DNA from 3 places in the Thauera sp. SWB20 genome. Region 3 is predicted to be linked to each of the others. Evidence: predicted binding sites of a transcription regulator. Region 3 holds the regulator's gene; each other region holds the start of a gene.
The links. The regulator FNR, encoded in region 3, switches genes on or off when oxygen is low (the NO sensors DNR and NnrR bind a similar motif). The targets are predictions, from matches to a motif close to TTGANCTAGNTCAA.
Positions count from the first base shown of each region.

Region 1: the regulator FNR is predicted to act here: its motif matches at 3,178-3,191, upstream of PO78_RS04870 (hemerythrin domain-containing protein).
Region 2: the regulator FNR is predicted to act here: its motif matches at 5,030-5,043, upstream of PO78_RS13735 (thiamine pyrophosphate-dependent enzyme).

Region 1 is NZ_JTDM01000013.1:201,678-208,008, forward strand. Features, by position in the region: gene PO78_RS04860 (DUF748 domain-containing protein) at 1-1,627, opposite strand, end outside; gene PO78_RS04865 (MFS transporter) at 1,797-3,092, opposite strand; gene PO78_RS04870 (hemerythrin domain-containing protein) at 3,248-3,706, shown strand; gene PO78_RS04875 (DUF2249 domain-containing protein) at 3,703-3,921, shown strand; gene PO78_RS04880 (hypothetical protein) at 3,918-5,216, shown strand; tRNA gene PO78_RS04885 (tRNA-Pro) at 5,288-5,364, shown strand; tRNA gene PO78_RS04890 (tRNA-Arg) at 5,392-5,468, shown strand; tRNA gene PO78_RS04895 (tRNA-His) at 5,512-5,587, shown strand; gene ypfH (esterase) at 5,742-6,331, opposite strand, start outside.
Region 2 is NZ_JTDM01000019.1:398,669-404,999, reverse strand. Features, by position in the region: gene PO78_RS13750 (monovalent cation/H+ antiporter subunit A) at 1-789, opposite strand, end outside; gene PO78_RS13745 (IclR family transcriptional regulator) at 1,013-1,813, shown strand; gene PO78_RS13740 (indolepyruvate oxidoreductase subunit beta) at 2,462-3,076, opposite strand; gene PO78_RS13735 (thiamine pyrophosphate-dependent enzyme) at 3,087-4,961, opposite strand; gene pbpG (D-alanyl-D-alanine endopeptidase) at 5,202-6,331, opposite strand, start outside.
Region 3 is NZ_JTDM01000011.1:112,315-118,645, forward strand. Features, by position in the region: gene PO78_RS02590 (Crp/Fnr family transcriptional regulator) at 10-693, opposite strand; gene PO78_RS02595 (SirB2 family protein) at 776-1,156, shown strand; gene fnr (fumarate/nitrate reduction transcriptional regulator Fnr) at 1,193-1,933, opposite strand; gene hemN (oxygen-independent coproporphyrinogen III oxidase) at 2,074-3,465, shown strand; gene PO78_RS02610 (sulfite exporter TauE/SafE family protein) at 3,537-4,247, shown strand; gene PO78_RS02615 (heavy-metal-associated domain-containing protein) at 4,294-4,503, shown strand; gene ppa (inorganic diphosphatase) at 4,594-5,121, shown strand; gene PO78_RS02625 (arsenic resistance protein) at 5,586-6,331, shown strand, end outside.

The sequences.
Region 1 (6,331 bases), on a different contig from region 3:
TGACCTGCACCGCCGGCGCGCCGTCCTTGCCGAGCGTCATGCGGTATTGCGCACCGCCGCTGAGACTGCCCTCGCCGATCGAGGCGCCGGGCATCGCCGCCGCCAGGTAGGGCGCATAGCGCGGCAGGCGGATCGACTCGAACTGCAGGCTGCCCGAGTACTCGAAGGGCGCCAGGCGCAGCACGTCCTCGTGGGTGAATTTCTCGCCGGCATCGGTGACGTAATCGAGGCGGATCTCGGCCGGCAGCTCGCCCTCGGTGGCGAGATCGCGCATGTCGAGGTTGATCGCCTCGATGCGCGCGCGGAAGGGCTCGGCCAGGCCGCGGTCCTCGAAGCGCACTACCCCGTCGCGGATGCGCGTGAGCGCGAGCAGGAAATCCGCTCCGGCCGGGGTCGCGTCGCGGGCATCGGCCACCGTCTTGCCGTCCGCCGGGGCGGCCGGCGTGGTGACGCCTGCGTCTGCCTGGGCTGCACCCGCGGCCGGTCCGGAAGCCGCCTTCTGCGCGACCTGCGCGGCGGCCTTGCCCCCTTTCGTAGCCTTGCCCTTTGCCTTCCTGGCGCCTTCGGCGGCCGGAGGCGATATCAGCCCGAGCACGTTGAGCCCGCCGTCCTTCAGCCGCACCAGGTCGAGCTCCGGACGTGCCAGGCGCAGCCGGGTGAAGTGCCAGCGCCCGATCATCGGCTGCACGTCGGCGAATTCGAGCTCCACCTCGTCCGCGGTCGCGACCGGCGCGCCCTCGCGATCCTGCAGCACCAGCTTGTGAACCTGCAGCGGACCGCGCAGGGAGAGCACCGGCGCACCCTCCACCGTCTGGCTGAACGAGAGCTCGAGATTGGTCGTCAGCAGCGCCGAAGGAAGGCGGAAGCGCGGCTCGATCGGCAGGTAGGCGATCCAGGGCGTGAGGTCGAACTCCTTCAGCGAGACGTCGAGGATGGTTTCTTGCGATTCGGCGAAGGGCTTGGTGCGCGCATTGAGCAGCAGCGCGTCGCCGTTGAGCTTGGCCGAGAGCGAGGGTTGCACGAAGACATCCACCCGCACCGGCAGGTTGGAGACGAAGGGCACGCCGACGCCCAGTTCGGAGAGCTCGTGGGTGATGCCGCGCACGCGGTCGTCGACGCGCACAAGGCCGTCGCTGATGCGGATGTTGCCGATCGAGAACAGCGTCGGCGGCGTGTCCTCGGCGGGTTCCTCGCCACCGAGCGCGGCGATGCGCTCGAGCACGTCCGTCCAGTTGTGGCGCCCCTCGGCTTCGAGCGCGACATGGACGCGCGGCTTGTCGAGGGCGAGCTCGTGCAGCACGATGCCCTTGCGCAGCAGCGACTCGAGCTCGAGGTTGGCGCGCAGCGATTCAAAGCCGAGCGCCTCGGCGCTGCCATCGGCCTCCATGATGCGCAGTCCGCCCACCTCGGCAGTAAGGCGGAAGGGGTTGATCAGCACGCGCTCGACGACGACCTCGCGCCCGAGCGTCTCGCCGAGCAGCTTCTGCGCGTAGTGCCGCGCCACCGGCGGCACGGCGAGGTAAGCGGCGGCCGAGAGCGCGAGCAGGATCGCGACCGTCCACAACGTCCGACGCAGCCCCTTGCGCCGAGGCGGCTGCACGGTCGAGTCGGTCGTGGGTTCAGACATGGGAAACTCCATCAGGATGAATTCGTCGCCGGAACTGCCCGGACATCATGCGGCGGGAGCCCGCCTGGCATGCGCCGGAGCCCGGCCGGGCGTTATTTTGCGCCGCTTTGTGGCGCTCGGGTAAGGAAGCTGTGCACACGCAACACGGTGAGACGGTCCATGCGGGCATTCAAGCCTCGCCCTTGGACGGCCTCGCCGCCGGGCGTCCGAGCAGCGGCAGATAGGCGAGCGCCTGCAGCGCGAGCAAGGCTCCGAAGCCCCAGGCCAGCGCGCGCGCAAGCTCCACACCCATGCCTCGCATGAGATCGAGGCCGATGCCGAAGCCCCACTGCACGCAGAAGGCGCCGGCGAACGCCATCAGGTTGAGCGCGGTGCTGACGCGGCCGAACAGCGCGGGCGGAAAGGCGCGCGCCGCCGACAGGTAGATCTGCGAGTTGGCCGCGGTGAGCAGGCCGAATGCGGTCCATAGCGGGAGCACCGGCAGGTCGGACCACAGGATCAGCGCCTGCACCAACAGCATCATGCCGTAGCCCGCGCGCAGCAGGCCGAGCGGCTGGACTCCGGCGCGCGCCAGGCGCACGCCGAACACGCCCACCGCGAGCTGTCCGGCGAGGTTGCCGAGGTTGAGGGCCACCAGTACCGTCGCCGCACCGGCGATGTCGAAGCCGTTCACGTTCATCACCCACGGCACCACCCACAGGCTCTGCAGCGCCATGAAGCCGCCGACGAAGAACACCGAGGCCGCCGCATGGCGCAGGAAGGCGGGCGCGGCGAAGATGCCCGCCACGACGCGCAGCGCGGCCGCCAGCGAGGCCTCGCTATGCGCCGCTGGCGAATCGGGCAGCGCGCGCAGCGCCAGCACCGCGGCAAACAGGGACACCGCGGCGATGATCCAGAACGCCCCGCGCCAGCCCAGCACCGGCAGCACCGCCGCGAGCGGCACGCTGGCGGTGAGCGCGCCGAGCGAGCCCGAGGCCATGATGAAACCGATCATCGAGCTCTGGCGCTCGGGCGGATACCACAGCGTGAACCCCTTCAGCGCCGCCATCAGGCAAGCCGACACCCCCAGGCCCACCATGGCGCGTGCGCCCGCGAGCGCGCCGAGCGAGTCGGCCATGGCGAACAGCGCGCTGCCGAGCGCCGCGAGCAACAGCAGCGCGGCCTCCACCCGCCGCGGACCGAAGCGGTCGAGCGCGATCCCGACCGGAATCTGCGCCGCGCCGAAGGCGAGGAAATACGCGCTGGTCAGCAGGCCTAGGCTGGCCGCCGACAGGCCGAGCTCGTCGGTGAGCCGCGGCGAGATCACCGCGTTGACCGTGCGCAGCAGGTAGGACAGGTAATAGCCGAGCGCGAACGGCACGAACACCCGTACCCAGCCGCTCGTCGAGCCGCCCTTGCAGCCGTTCTCCGCCCCGCCCGACCGCCTCGTCCGGACCACCCGCGTCCCCTGCGAAAAAGCGCGCATTGTGCCTGCAAGCGCCGTGCCGCCCAAGCGATGCGGACTTTGATGCACGACAAACAGTTGTCAGTCCAACGCAGCCGGGATGCCCTTGACCTGCATCAATGCCGTTTGTCGCCCCCTGCGGAGAATTCGATACACCCGCCAGAGAGGAGACTCCGATGAATACCATTTCCGAACTCATGACCCACGACCACCGCGACTGCGACGGCATCTTCGCCCGCGCCGAGGAGCTTGCCTCCGACGGCGACTGGGCCGACGCTGCCGAAGCGCTGAAGAAGTTCGCGGACGCGCTCAACGCCCACTTCGACGCCGAGGAGAGCACCCTCTTTCCCGCCTTCGAGCAGGCGACGGGCATGACGCAAGGTCCCACCATGGTGATGCGCCATGAACACCAGAACATGCGCGACACCCTGGCCGCCCTGCAGTACGCCCTCGACAAGCAGGACGCCGACGACTTCGCCGGCGAGGCCGAGACGCTGCTGATCATGATGCAGCAGCACAACATGAAAGAAGAGAGCGTGATCTACCCGATGCTCGACAGCCGCCTGCCCGGCGACGAGCAGGAGCGCCTGTCGGCCTCGGTCGGCAAGCACCTCGGCGAGGCCCGCGCAGCATGAGCGGACGTGTCGTCGATGCCCGCGGCCTCGAGCCGCCCGAGCCCTTCGAGCGTGCCATGGAGGGCCTGATGGCCCTCGGCAAGGACGAGGAAATGCTGCTCATCCTCGACCGCATGCCGCACCCGCTGCTACGCATCCTCGATCGCGACGGCTACCGCCACGCCGAGGCCTTCCGCGACGACGGCGCCGTCGAGATCCGGATCCGCCAGCGATGATGGGGCCGGGCCTCTCCTACGACGACACGCCGCCGTTCTCGGCACCGATCCGCTTCTTCCTCACCGCCCCGCTGTTCGGCGTGGCGGCAGGGCTGACGCTGATCTTTGGCGGCGAGATCCTCGTCTCGCGGTGGACGCCCGGCGCACTCGCCATCACGCACCTCTTCGCCGCCGGCTTCATGTTGCAGGTGATGCTCGGCGCGTTGCTGCAGGTCATGCCGGTGGTGGCGGGCGCGAGCATGCCCGCGCCGCTGCGCATCGCCGGCATCACTCACCTGGCGATGGCGCTCGGCGCCGCGGGGCTCGCCTTCGGACTGGGTGCCGGCGCACCCGGCGTCCTGCTCGGCGGCGCCGTGCTGCTCGTGGGCGGACTCTTCGTGTTCCTCTCCGCCGCCGCGCTGGGCCTCAGCCGCGGCGCACGCACGGGCAACAACACCCGCACCCCGCGCGATCTGCGCATGGCCTTCGCCGGCCTCGTCGTGACCGCGGTCCTCGGCTTCAGCCTGGTGCTCGTGCTCACGCGCGGCGTCGCCCTGCCGGTGCCGCTGCCGACCGTGGTGAACCTGCACGCCGGCTGGGGCTGGATGGGCTGGGCCGCAGTGCTGCTCGCCGCCGCGAGCTGGGTCGTGGTACCGATGTTCCAGATCACCGCTGCCTACCCGCAGCGCTTCACCACGCTGTGGGCACCGGCGGTCACCGCCACCCTCGTGTTGTGGACCCTCGCCGAGTATCTCGCAATCGATGCCGCGCGCTTCATCGCCATCCTCGCACTCGGGCTGCTCGGCGCCGGCTACGCGGGCACCACGCTGTACCTGCAGGCACACTCGCGGCGCAGCAAGCCCGACACGCCCTTCCTCGCCTTCCGCGAGGCCATGTACTCGGCGCTCGCCGGCGTCCTGGTGCTGGCGATCTCGCTGTGGTCCGACGCCGACTGCTGGCCGATCCTCGCCGGCGTGCTGATCCTGCACGGCGGTTTCGGCGGCACCATCACCGCGATGCTCTACAAGATCGTGCCCTTCCTCGCCTGGCTGCACCTCACCCAGGCCGGGCTGAAGGCACCGAACATGAAGAAGCTGCTGCCCGACACCCCGATCCGCCGCCAGCTGCGCGTGCGCACCACGAGTCTCGCCACGCTCTGCGTCGCGGTCTTCGTGCCGGTGCTCGCCCCGCTCGCCGGCGTCGTGCTGGCGGTCGAGTTCGGTTGGCTCTTCGCCAACCTGCTGCGTGTGGTGCGCGCCCGCCGCGATGCAGCGAAAAACGCCGGGCCGCGCCCCGGAAGCCACGCCAGCGCGTGATTCCGGTTTTTTTTGCGACGCGCGAATTTTGTTTGACGAACGAAAAAGGCATCTGTATAGTTCGCGGCTCTCGGGGTGTAGCGCAGTCCGGTAGCGCGCTTGCTTTGGGAGCAAGATGTCGGGGGTTCGAATCCCTCCACCCCGACCAGCTCACATCCCGACTGCCCGCCGGAAGCTGCCCGTAGCTCAATTGGATAGAGCACCGGCCTTCTAAGCCGGGGGTTGCAGGTTCGATCCCTGCCGGGCAGGCCAGGAAAAGTTTTTCGGGATTCCGGTTTTCCGGGGTCCCACAGTGGCGGCATTAGCTCAGTTGGTAGAGCACTGGATTGTGGCTCCAGGTGTCACCGGTTCGATTCCGGTATGTCGCCCCATCGATTCGATGTCCCGACGGGACCCGGCCAACGTCGGAAGAGTCCCGAAAGGTACGCTGCAAGCATGAAAACCCACCCGAAGCGGTGGGTTTTTTCGTTTCCGGACACGCTGTTCGCTACCGCATCCATGCTCCATGGAGCAGAGCCGGGCCACTCAGGCAGCCAAGGCCTTCACGCGACCGGCGACACGAGCATCCACACCATGCCCCAGATCCGGGAAGAGCTCGACGCTGACGGCCGCACCGAGCGCCTGCATCGTCTCGGCGGCCATCAGGCTGTAGCGCGCATCGATCACCGGATCCTGCTCGCCGTGCAGCAGATGCACCTGCGTGTTCGCCGGCGCCACGCGCGGTGGCAAGGCAAAGCGGCCGGCGATCGAGATGACGCGCGCGGCGACCGTTTCCGGCAACTGGGTGGACTCCAGCGCCATGATCGCACCCTGCGAGAAGCCGACCAGCGTGGTGGCGGCGGCATCCACCCCTGCCCTCGCCTGCCAGTCGCGCACCTGGCGCACGAACGATGGCATGGCCTCGGCGATACGCGCCGGGCGGCTGTCCTCGGTCACCCCGCGTACCGAGAACCACTGCCAGCCGCCGCCCAGGTCGCTGGGGTCGGGTGAGCGCACGCTGACCACCCAGGCGCCCGGGTCGGCCTCGGCGAGCAGGCGGCCGAGCGGCACGAGATCCTCGGGGCGTGATCCCACTCCATGGAAAAGCAGGATCAAGCGCGCCGCCGGGGCGGACG
Region 2 (6,331 bases), on a different contig from region 3:
CACCGGCCACATGCGCGCCATCAGGAAGAGGCCCGCCTTCACCATGGTCGCCGAGTGCAGGTAGGCCGACACCGGGGTGGGCGCCGCCATCGCGTGCGGCAGCCAGAAGTGGAAGGGGAACTGCGCGCTCTTGGTGAAGCAGCCGGCGAGGATCAGCAGCAGCGCCGGCAGGTAGAGCGGCGAGGCCTGGATCGCTTCCTTGTTGCGCAGGATGTCGCTGAGGTTCCAGGAGCCGGCGATGTCGCCCAGGATCAGCATGCCGGCGATCATCGCCAGCCCGCCGGCGCCGGTGACGGTGAGCGCCATGCGCGCGCCCTGGCGGCCCTCGGGCAGGTGCTTCCAGTAGCCGATGAGCAGGAAGGACGACAGGCTGGTGAGCTCCCAGAACACCAGCAGCAGCAGGATGTTGTCGGACAGGACGACGCCCACCATCGCGCCCTGGAAGAGCAGCAGATAGCTGTAGAACACGCCCATCGGGTCGCTCTTGGCGAGATAGAAGCGGGCGTAGACGATCACCAGCAGGCCGATGCCCAGGATCAGCCCGGCGAAGAACATGCCCAGCCCGTCGAGGAAGAAGCCCGCCTGCAGGCCGAGCGCGGGCACCCAGTCCCAGGCGGCGACGAGGACCTCGCCGCGGAACACCGCCGGCGCCTGCGCGAGCAGCAGCACGAGGGCGAGGAGCGGAAAGACGAAGGCGGTGGTCGCGCAGGCGCTGCGGCCGGCGCGGATCATCAGCGCGGGAAAGAGCGCGCCGATGAAGGGCAGCAGCACGATCAGGGCGAGGCTCATCGGGGGGCTCCTCGGGCGTGGTCGATGGGAAAGGCGACGTGAATCGCGGGTGGCGGGGGCCACCCACACCCCGCATGAGGACGAATTCCGGGCGGAGTATATCGGGGATGCGACCCCCGCCAAATCGGGGTTGATTTCACTAGGCGAAATCGGATCGCACGGGTACCATTCGCCAGATCTCCTTGCCGGCCCCGGCAAGCTTCCGATCCTTCCCCGAACCTCCGTGCAGCCGAAGAAGACCGAATCCGCCCCCAGTGCCGAAGGCAAGACCTCGATCCAGGTCATCGAACGCATGATGAAGCTGCTCGACGTGCTGGCCGAACATGCCGATCCGGTCCAGCTCAAGCAGCTCGCGATCGAGACCGGGCTGCATCCGTCGACCGCGCACCGCATCCTCGGCGCGATGACGCACAGCGGCTTTGTCGAGCGCTCCGAGGCCGGCGCCTACCGGCTCGGGATCCGCCTGCTCGAGCTCGGCAGCCTGGTGAAGTCGCGCATCTCGCTGCGCGAGACCGCGATGCCCTACATGCTCAAGCTGCACGCCGCCACCGGCGAGAGCGTGAACCTGGGCGTGCGCGCCGGCGACGAGATCGTGTATGTCGAGCGCACCTCGAGCGGGCGCGCCTCGGTGCGCGTGGTGCACATCGTGGGCGCGCGCGCGCCGCTGCACACCACCGCCACCGGCAAGCTCTTCCTGGTCGAGGACGGCCTCGAGCGCATCCGCGACTACGCCCGCCGCACCGCCCTGCCCGCCTCCACCCCGGCCTCGATCACCGCGCTGCCGGCGCTGGAGAAGGAGCTCGACCGCGTGCGCCGCCACGGCGTGGCCTTCGACCTCGACGAGGTCGAGGCCGGCGTGCGCTGCATCGCCGCGGGCATCCGCGACGACAGCGGCGAGCTGATCGCCGGCCTGTCGCTATCGACCCCTTCCGAACGCTTCAACCCCGACTGGGCCCCACTGGTGCGCGAGACCGCCGACGAGATCTCCCGCGCCCTCGGCCACCTTCCGCCAAAGGCGGGATAAGCCCGCTTGCGGGCAGCCCCCCTCGCAGCGGCGAAAGCCGCAAGGTCTGCACGCGGACACCGATGCCCCGAGGCCGGGTGCGGGAAGACCACGGCCCCCGGGGTGGGAGGTGGAAAAACCACGGCGCCCGGGGTGGGATGTGGGAGCGACGCAAGTCGCGATCCTGCGCCGCGGCGGCGACGGGCGTGGTCGAGGTGGAAAGGCTGCAATCGCGACTTGCGTCGCTCCCACGGCAAGACACCGAAGTCGAGGTGGAAAGGCTGCAATCGCGACTTGCGTCGCTCCCACGGCAAGACACCGACACCCGGACGCGTGGCGCGAACGCCGACACCCGGATGCGTTGCGACCGAACACCGACGCGCCGAGGCCCGGTGCGGGAAGACCACGGTGCCCGGGGTGGGAGGTGGGAAAACCACGACGCCCGGGGTGGGAGGTGGGAGCGACGCAAGTCGCGATCCCGCGCTGCGGCGGCGACGGGCGTGGTCGAGGCGGAAAGGCTGCAATCGCGACTTGCGTCGCTCCCACGGCAAGACACCGAAGGCCGGATGCGGCTGCAATCGCGACGTGCGTCGCTCCCACGGCAAGACAACGACACCCGGACGCGTGGCGCGAACGCCGACGCCCGGATGCGTTGCGCGCCGCGATGGGTCAGGCGGTGGCCGGGGCGGGGGCGGGCTGGGCGACTGCGGCGCGGCCGAGCTCGAAGGCCTGGCGGTTGAGCTCCAGCAGCTCGGGCTTGCGTGCGCCGAAACGATCGAGCACCGCCTTGCGCAGCACCTCGGCCGGGAAAGGAAGGCGATCGGACATCGCGCCCAGCATCACGGTGTTGCCGAGGCGGATGTTGCCGAGCTGCAGCGCGAGCGCGCTGGCGTCGAAATCGAACACCGCCAGCCCGAGCTTGCGCATCTCGCCGATCGGGTCCTCGGGGTAGTCGTAGAGGCCGATCGTCACCACCGGCGGCACGAAGCGACCCTGGTTGACCAGCGCGATCCCGCCCGGCTTGAGCATGTGCGCCCAGCGCAGCGCCTCGGCGGCCTCGAAGCCGACGAGCAGGTCGGCCTCGCCCGGCATGATCTGCGGCGACAGCACCTGCGGACCGAAGCGCAGGTGCGAGGTCACCACCCCGCCACGCTGGCTCATGCCGGCGACCTCGGTCTTCTTGACGTCGAAGCCGAGCGACAGCGCCGCCTCGGCGAGGATCTCGGTGGCGGTCATCACACCCTGGCCGCCGATTCCGCAAACCGCGATGTTGGTGATGGTCATGGCGGCCTCCTCAGACCTTGGCGTGCAGGAACTTCACCGGATGCTCCGGCAGGGCATGGACGATGGCTTCGGGCGCACATGGCTGCACGCACAGGCCGCAGCCGGTGCAGGCGGAGGTCTCGATGCGCACGAAGGCGAGCTCGACTTCCTTGCCCGAGGGCTTGACCTGGGTCTCGCGCCGGGTGACTTGGATCGCCGGGCAGCCGACGTCGATGCAGTTGGCGCAGCCGGTGCACTTATCCGCGATCACCTTGTAGGGCTGGGTCGGCTTGTAGTGGTCGATCAGCACGCAGGGGCGGTCGGTGATGATCACCGAGGGCTCGGGGATCTTGATCTCCTCGCGCAGGGTCTTGAACAGCGTCGGCAGCTCGTAGGGGTCGAGCGTGTGGATGCGCTCCTTCTTCACCCCCAGCGCCTCGCACAGCTTGGCGAAGTCGACCCGCTGCGCACTCTCGCCGTGGATGTCGCGGCCGGTGCCGGGGTTGTCCTGGCCGCCGGTCATGCCCACCGCGCGGTTGTCGAGCAGCAGCACGGTGACGTTGCCGCGGTTCCAGGTGATGTCGAGCAGGCCCTGCATGCCCATGTGCATGAAGGTGGAGTCGCCGATCACCGCGATCACCGCCTTCTTGGCGTCGGCCTGGCCGCGGCCCTTGTCCATGCCGAGCGCCACGCCCATCGAGGCGCCCATCGAGATGCAGGTGTCGAGCGCGTTCCAGGGGTGGCCGGCGCCCAGGGTGTAGCAGCCGATGTCGCCCGAGATGGTGAGGTTGCGCAGCTGCGCGAGGGTGTAATAGATGCCCAGGTGCGGACAGGCGACGCACATGGTGGGCGGGCGCGGGAAGACCTGCTGCGGCACCAGGCGGGGCTGCGCGGCGGCGGGGACTTCCTCGCCGCGCAGGCGGGCCACGGCCGGGCGCAGGCGGTCGGGCGAGAGCTCGCCGACGCGCGGCAGCACGTCCTTGCCCGCGCAGGCGATGCCGCCGGCACGCAGCTCGCTCTCGACCAGGGGTTCGGTCTCTTCGACCACCAGGAGCTGGTCGACGCCGGCGGCGAACTCGCGCAGGCGCTCGAGCGGCAGCGGGTAGGACTGGCCGAGCTTGAACACCGGCGCGTCGGGGAAGGTCTCGCGCACGTGCATGTAGGCCGGGCCCGAGGTCACGAAGCCGATACGGCGGTCGCTGCCCTCGACGAGCAGGTTGAACGGGCTCTGCGCGGAGGCGGCGCGCAAGGCCTCCTCGCGCTCGTACATCAGCGCCACGCGCGGCTTGGCGTGGCCGGGCACCATGACCCAGCGCTGCGGATCCTTGACGAAGCCGGCGGGCTCGTGGGCCTCGCGCTCGCCCGCGACGACGCGGCCCTTGACGTGGCAGATGCGGGTGGTCAGGCGCACGATCGCCGGGCAGCGGAAGCGCTCGGACACCGCGAAGGCCTCGCGCGCCATGTCGTAGGACTCCTGCGCGTCGGCGGGCTCGAACAGCGGCAGGTGGGCGAAGCGGGCCCAGAAGCGGGAGTCCTGCTCGTTCTGCGACGAGGACATGCCGACGTCGTCGGCGACCGCGATCACGAGGCCGCCTTCGGTGCCGGTGACGGTCATGGTCATCAGCGCGTCGGCGGCGACGTTGAGGCCGACGTGCTTCATCGCGCAGAAGGCGCGTGCGCCCACCATCGAGGCGCCGAGCGCGACCTCGAGCGATACCTTCTCGTTCACCGACCACTCGGTGTACAGGTCGGGAAAGCGCGACAGCTCCTCGAGGATCTCGGTCGCCGGCGTGCCCGGATAGGCGGCGGCGACGCGACAGCCGGCGTCGCGCACGGCGAGCGCCACGGCCTCGTTGCCGGACAGGAACAGGCGGCTCGGGGCGGTTTCGGGCAGGGCAGCACCCATGGGGAGATCCTCTCTGGTGGGTTCGGGGTCGGAACCCGCGAGCTTAGTGAGCGCCCTGCCCGGCTCCATTGACGAAGATCAACCGCCCTGCAGTCGTGGTCGCCACGGGGCGCCCGCGAGCGCCGCATTCGACGCCGCCTGCACCGTGCTGCCCGGCGCGGACGCGCGCGCCCGCAAACGCGACGCGGGGCCTGCCCCACCGGGCGGCCCCGCGTCGTTCGACCTGCGTAATCGGGAAGCTCAGCCGCCCGCGCCCTGCGGTGCGGCCGCCAGGCGCTGGGGAGCAGTCTGTTCGAGCCACTTGCGCACGCGCTTGGCGTCGGCGGTGCGGGTGTAGCGGCCGGAGGAGTCCATCAGCACCATGACCACCGGCTGCTGGTGCAGCCAGGTCTGCATGACCAGGCAGCGCCCCGCCTCGGAGATGTAGCCGGTCTTGGACACGCTGATCGTCCATTCCGGGCTGCGCACCAGCGAGTTGGTGTTGCCGAAGCGCAGCATGCGGCCGTGCACCGGCACGTAGCGCTCGTGCGCGGTGGAGAACTCGCGGATCAGCGGGTAGGACGCCGAGGCCGCGACCATCTTGGCGAGGTCGCGCGGGCTGGAGACGTTGGCCGGGTTGAGCCCGGTGCTGTCATGGAAGCGGGTGTTCCACAGCCCGAGCAGGCGCGCCTTGACGTTCATCGCGTCGACGAAGGCGGCCTCGCCGCCCGGATAGTGGCGGGCCAGCGACGAGGCCGCGCGGTTTTCGGACGACATCAGCGCGAGCTGCAGCATCTCTTCGCGCGACAGCGTGGTGCCGAGCGCGAGCCGCGAGCCGGTACCCTTGAGCTGGTCGATGTCGGCGTCGTTGATCTCGATCGGCTCGGACAGGCTCAGCCCCGCATCGAGCACCACCATCGCGGTCATCAGCTTGGTGATCGAGGCGATCGGCAACACTTCGGTGGCGTTGCGCTCGAGCAGCACCTCGCCGGTGCGCTGGTTGATCACGTAGAAGGCGTTCGAAGCGAGCACGGGCATGCCGCTGCCGTCAAGCGTGACCGGGGTATCCGGTTCGTCGGCGAGCACCGCGGCGGGGGCGGCGAGCGCGGCGGCGGCGACCGCCGGCTTGCGCAGGCTCACCCGCATCGTCGGCGCCTTGCCGCGGGCGTTGGCGGACGCACGGGTCGCAGCCTTGGCGGAACGGGCCGCCTTGGTGTCGGACGCCGCGGCCTTGGCCACGACGCCCTTCTTCGGCGCGGGCTTGACGGCGGCCTTGCGCACCGGGGCGGTGGCCGCGGCCTTCTTCGCGGCCGGCTTGGAAACCTTGCTCGTCGCAGCCTTGCCGGATGCCTTCGGGGCTGCGATGGCCATGCCGGACTGCAGCGCGAACA
Region 3 (6,331 bases):
GAGGGCCGCTCAGGCGTTGTAGCGCGACAGCCGTACCGGATCGTGCAGACTCACACGCTTGCCTTGCACGGTGATCAGGCCGGCGTCGCTGAGGTCGTGGAAGATGCGCGACAGGGTCTCGGGCGTCAGGTTGAGGCGCGAGGCGATCACCTGCTTGCTCGTCGGCAGCGCGATCTCGCAGGGTGCGTCGTTATCGGCCACCTGCAGCAGGTAGCCGATCACGCGCTGGGTGCTCGAGCGCAAGGAGTAGGTCTCCACGTCCTGGATCAGCCCGTGCAGGCGGATCGCCATGCCGGCGAGCAGCTTGCGTGCGAAGGTGGAGTCCTGGTCGATGAGTTCGCTCACCACCGCCTGGCCGACGTGCACCAGCACGGTCTCGCTCAGGGCCTCGGCGAAGACCGGGTAGGGGTGGTTCATGAACATCACGGCCTCGCCGAAGCTCTGCATCGGGCCGATGATCTCGACCACCTTCTCGGTGCCTTGCGAGGACGAGAAGGCGAGCTTGACCTGGCCGGAGACCACGAAGTAAAAGCCGTGCGGCAAGTCGCCGCGCTGGAACAGCACTTCGCCGCGGGCGACCTGGCGCTCGCGGGTGTAGCGCGCGACCAGCTGGATGTCCGCCTCCGACAGTTCGCTGAACAGCGGGATGCGGCGCAGCAGGGAGGGGATGTCGAGCGGGGTCGTGTTGGGCATCTGGAACTCTCCGTCTGGGGACGCAATTTCAATTCGGCCGGTTGTCGAGCGGCGCCCTGACCGGCTTTCGTTAGGATCGTGGATGTACTACCTGATCAAGAACCTGCATGTGACCTGCGTCGTGCTGAGCGCCGCCGGCTTCCTGCTGCGCGGCACCTGGATGCTCACCGGCAACGCCCTGCTGCAGCACCGCCTGACGCGGCTCCTGCCGCACCTCGTCGACAGCACGCTGCTGCTGTCTGCGATCACGCTGGCGGTAATGATCGGGCAATACCCCTTCAGCGCCGGCTGGGTCACGGCGAAGGTGATCGGCCTGCTCGCCTACATCCTGCTCGGCACGTTGGCGCTCAAGCGCGGACGTACCCGTGGCGTGCGGCTCGCCGCCTTCGCCGGTGCGATCCTGGTCTATGCGTGGATCGTGTCGGTGGCGCTGAGCAAGAACGTCGCCGGCTACCTCGCCTGAGCCGTCGAGCCCCGGGTCGTCCCGGCCACGGCGTGCTCAGCGCGCGCCGTGCTGGTGCTGAATCAGGCGCTTGAGGCCGGCGAGGTCGAGCAGGTGTACGTGCTTCTGCTGCACCGCGATCAGCCCGTCCTCCTGGAAGCGCGAGAAGGCGCGCGACACCGTCTCGAGCTTGAGTCCGAGGTAGGAGCCGATCTCCTCGCGCGTCATGCGCAGGTTGAACTCGCTCGGCGAGAAACCGCGCGCCGTGAAGCGCTGCGACATGTTCAGCAGGAAGGCGGCCAGGCGCTCTTCGGCGCGCATCGAGCCGAGCAGCATCATCACGCCGTGATCGCGCACGATCTCGCGGCTCATGACCTTGTGGAACTGAAGTTGCAAGCCCTCGATCTCATGCGACATCTGCTCGAGCTTGTCGTAGGCGATCACGCACACCTCGCTGTCCTCGAGCGCCACCGCGTTGCAGCTGTGGGCCTCGGTGCTGATGCCGTCGAGACCGAGGATCTCGCCGGTCATCTGGAAGCCGGTCACCTGTTCGCGACCGTCCTCGAGCAGCACGTCGGTCTTGAACGAGCCCGCGCGGATCGCGTAGATCGCCTCGAAGGAGTCACCGGCGCGGTACAGATTGTGCTGGCGCTTGACCTTGCGGCGCGCGCCCACCAGTTCGTCGAGCCGGCTCAGCTCACGATCGGACATTCCGAAGGGGAGGCACAACTCGACGAGGTTGCACTGCGAACAGGCCGATTTGAGCCCATCCACGGTAATTGGCACGCTAGCCCTCATCTGCACGATAATCCTGCTTTCCTGACATTAGAGACGCCTGCGCTGGAGTGGCGGGATTGCTAATCACACCCGTTGACCCAAGTCAACCAACATTACGGAGGCTTCTGCCATTGTTCGGCAGACAGCCCGCCAGCAAGATCATGAAAAGCCAGACCGACCTCATCTTCGACCCGCAACTGATCCGCAAATTCGACATCAACGGGCCGCGCTACACGTCCTATCCCACGGCGGACCGCTTCGTCGAAGCCTTCAATGCAGAGGCGCTGCGGGCCTGGCTGGCCAAGCGGGCGGTGGGCGGCGTAAGCAAACCGCTCTCATTATACTTCCACATCCCCTTCTGCAACACGATCTGCTACTACTGCGCCTGCAACAAGATCATTACCAAGGATCATGGGCGCTCGGCCAAGTACCTGAAATATCTCGCGAAAGAAATCGAGATGCAGGCCGCTTGCCTGGAGGGGAGCCGCCAGGTCACCCAGCTCCACCTCGGCGGGGGCACGCCGACCTTTTTGTCGCACGACGAGATGCGCGAGCTCATGGCGGCGGTGCGCGAGCACTTCACGCTGGTGCCCAACGGCGAATACTCGATCGAGGTCGACCCGCGCAAGGTCGATTTCGACACCGTGAAGCTGCTCGCCGAGCTCGGCTTCAACCGCATGAGCGTGGGCGTGCAGGATTTCGCCGAGGACGTGCAGCAGGCGGTCAATCGTATCCAGAGCTTCGACGAGACCAAGCTGGTCATCGACGCCGCGCGCGCCAACGGCTTCAAATCGGTGAGCATGGACCTGATCTACGGCCTGCCCCGGCAGAACCCGACCAGCTTCGACCGCACGCTCGACCAGGTGCTGGAGATCTCGCCCGACCGCATCTCGCTGTACAGCTACGCTCACCTGCCGGGCCTGTTCAAGCCGCAGCGCCGCATCAACAGCGGCGACATGCCCACGGCCGACACCAAGCTCGCGCTACTGCAGCTCGGCATCCGCCGGCTCACCGAGGCGGGCTACGTGTATATCGGCATGGACCACTTCGCCAAGCCCGACGACGAGCTCACCATCGCCCAGCGCCAGGGCCGCCTGCACCGCAACTTCCAGGGCTATTCCACCCACGCCGAATGCGACCTGCTCGCCTTCGGGGTGTCGGCGATCGGCAAGATCGGTCCGGTGTACGCGCAGAACGTGAAGACGCTCGACGAGTACTACGACGCGCTCGACCGCGACGAGCTGCCGGTGCTGCGCGGCATCGAGCTCACCGCCGACGACCTGCTGCGGCGCGCGATCATCCAGGCGCTGATGTGCCACTTCGAGCTCTCGATGCAGTCGATCGAGATCGCCTACCTGGTCAACTTCCGCGAGTACTTCGCCGAGGAACTCGCCGATCTGCAGGAAATGGAGAAGGCCGGGCTGGTCAAGATCGACGGCGACTGGATCAGCGTGCAGCCCGGCGGCCGCCTGCTGGTGCGCGGCATCGCGATGGTGTTCGACCGCTATCTGCGCGCCGACCGCGAGCGCCAGCGCTACTCGCGGGTGATCTGAACGCCGCACGGATTGCGCACCGCAGCGTAGAATGAGGGCCTCGCATTTCCCGCGGGGCCCTTTTCTTCTTCATGCCCGAAACCGGTTATCTCGCCGTCTTCCTGATCGGCCTGCTCGGCGGCACCCACTGCGTGTCGATGTGCGGCGGCATCGTCGGCGCGCTCAGCATGCAGGTGCAGGTGCCCGGCAGCCGGCCGCAGTGGCCGCTGCACCTGGCCTACAACCTCGGGCGCATCGGCACCTACACCTTGCTCGGTGCCGGTGTCGGCCTGCTCGGCTCGGTCGGCCTGCTCTACGAGGGCATGCTGCCGGTGCAGATGACGCTGTACGTGCTCGCCAACCTGATGCTGGTGGCGCTCGGGCTCTACCTCACCGGCTTCACCCGACTGCTCGCGCCCATCGAGCGCGTCGGTCACCTGCTGTGGCGGCGCATCCAGCCCGCCACCCGGCGCTTCCTGCCGGCGCGCTCGGTCGGGCAGGCGCTGCCGCTCGGCATGCTGTGGGGCTTCATCCCCTGCGGGCTCACCTATTCCATCCTCGCCACTGCGCTCGTCACCGGATCGGGTGCGCGCGGTGCCGGCCTGATGCTGGCCTTCGGGCTGGGCACGCTGCCCAACCTGCTGCTGGCAGGCATGCTCTTCAAACGCTTCCGCGACATCACCCGCCACCCCAGGGTGCGCCTGGCCTCCGGGCTCCTCGTGCTCGGCTTCGGCCTGTTCGGGCTGTACCACGCCCCCTCGCTCGGTGGCGACCTGTGGCGCGGCGTGGTGTGCGTGACCTGACGGTGCGACGGCACGCCCCTTTCAACCCATCGGGAGTCCTGGATAAATGAACGAAACGACGATCAAGGTCGAAGGCATGAGCTGCGGCGGCTGCGTGAAGAACGTCACCGGCGTGCTGAAGGCGCTGCCCGGCGTGGAGGACGTGCGGGTGTCGCTGGAAGGCGCATCCGCCACCGTGCGCCACGATCCGGCCAAGGTGTCGATCGACGCGTTGCGCGCCGCGGTCGAGGGCGCGGGCTTCGATTCCCCGGCCTGATCGGCAGCCTTCGCCGGGGGCATCGTCGCAGTGCAAGACATTGTGGTTTCCCCCTATAATCCGCGCACAATTTTTCCACGGGAGGGATGTATGGGCTTCGAACAGGTCAGCGCCGGCAAGGACGTGCCGAACGACATCAACGTCATCATCGAGATCTCCGCCCAGGGCGATCCGATCAAGTTCGAGGTGGACAAGGACAGCGGCGCCGTCTTCGTCGACCGCTTCATGGGCACCTCGATGCGCTACCCGCTGAACTACGGCTACGTCCCGCACACCATCGCCGGCGATGGCGATCCGGTCGACGTGCTGGTCGTGACCCCGTTCCCGCTGCAGCCGGGCGTGGTCATCCGCTGCCGTCCGGTCGGCGTGCTGAAGATGGAAGACGACGGCGGTGTCGACGCCAAGGTCGTTGCCGTGCCGGTGTCGAAACTGACCCCGCTGTACGACAAGGTGCAGACCACCGACGACCTGCCCGAGCTGCTGATGAAGCAGACGGTGCATTTCTTCGAGCATTACAAGGACCTCGAGCCCGGCAAATGGGTCAAGGTCCTGGGCTGGGGCACGGTCGAGGATGCCAAGGCCGAGATCGTGAACGGCTTGGCGGCTGCCAAGAAGTAATCCCGGGAACGCACGTTTCCGGATGACCCGGGGCCCACGCATGCGTGGGCCCCGGCCGTTTACGGCGCGGCTGACGTGACACTGACGGGATTGGCAGTGCCTTGTCGGCCATGGGGGCTGATGTGGCAGCCGAGTCGCGGGGCAGGGGCCGGGTTCGCGGCCTGCGCTTCTCCTACAGCGGCTGCCACCTGCGAGGTCTCGTGCAGGAGTGGCGCAAGCCGCGAATGCGGCGGTGATCCGGGGGGGCGCCCGCGTCGGTCCCTGCGTGGCCCTGTTCGCGGCTTGCGCCGCTCCTACGGAAACCGGCGTGCCCCGGGCGCGGGATAGAGGCGCGCCGTCAGACGTGCCCCCAGGAGGCCGAGCGGAGACGCCCACACGCGCCGTGACCTGGCATCGTGCTTGCTATCGTCATCGGAGGGCCGCGTCCTGGCAGGGCGCGTGCGAATGAAGAAATCGGGGGATCCATGCTTGCGCTGCTGATGAAGATCAACAAGAACCTGATCCTCGCCATCCCGGTGGCGATGGTGCTCGGCTTCGGCTTCGGGCTGTTCGCGCCGGTCGGCTGGCTGAAGTCGCTGATCGTGCCGCTGACCTTCCTGATGGTCTATCCGATGATGGTCAACCTGAAGCTCTCCAAGGTCCTCGAAGGCGGCGACCTCAAGGCGCAGGCGCTCGCGCAGGCGATCAATTTCGCCCTCATCCCCTTCGTCGCTTACGCGCTCGGCAAGGCCTTCTTCCCCGAGCAGCCGGCCTACGCGCTCGGCCTGCTGCTCGCCGCGCTGCTGCCCACCAGCGGCATGACGATCTCGTGGACCGGCTTTGCCAAGGGCAACCTCGGCGCCGCGGTCAAGATGACGGTGCTCGGGCTCGTCCTCGGCGCGCTCGCCACGCCGCTTTACGTGCGCTGGCTGATGGGCGCCGAGGTGCCGGTCGATATGGGCGCGGTGTTCATGCAGATCGTCGTCATCGTCTTCCTGCCCATGCTGGCGGGGCACTACACGCAGAAATGGCTGGTGGCGCGCCACGGCCAGGCCGCATACCATAAAGAGTGGGGGCCGCGCTTCCCGCCCTTCTCCACGCTGGGCGTGCTCGGCATCGTCTTCGTCGCGCTCGCCCTCAAGGCGAAGGACCTCGTGGCCCAGCCGGGCGAACTGATCGTGGTGCTGATACCGCTGCTGTGCCTGTATGCGATCAACTACGTGGTGAGTAC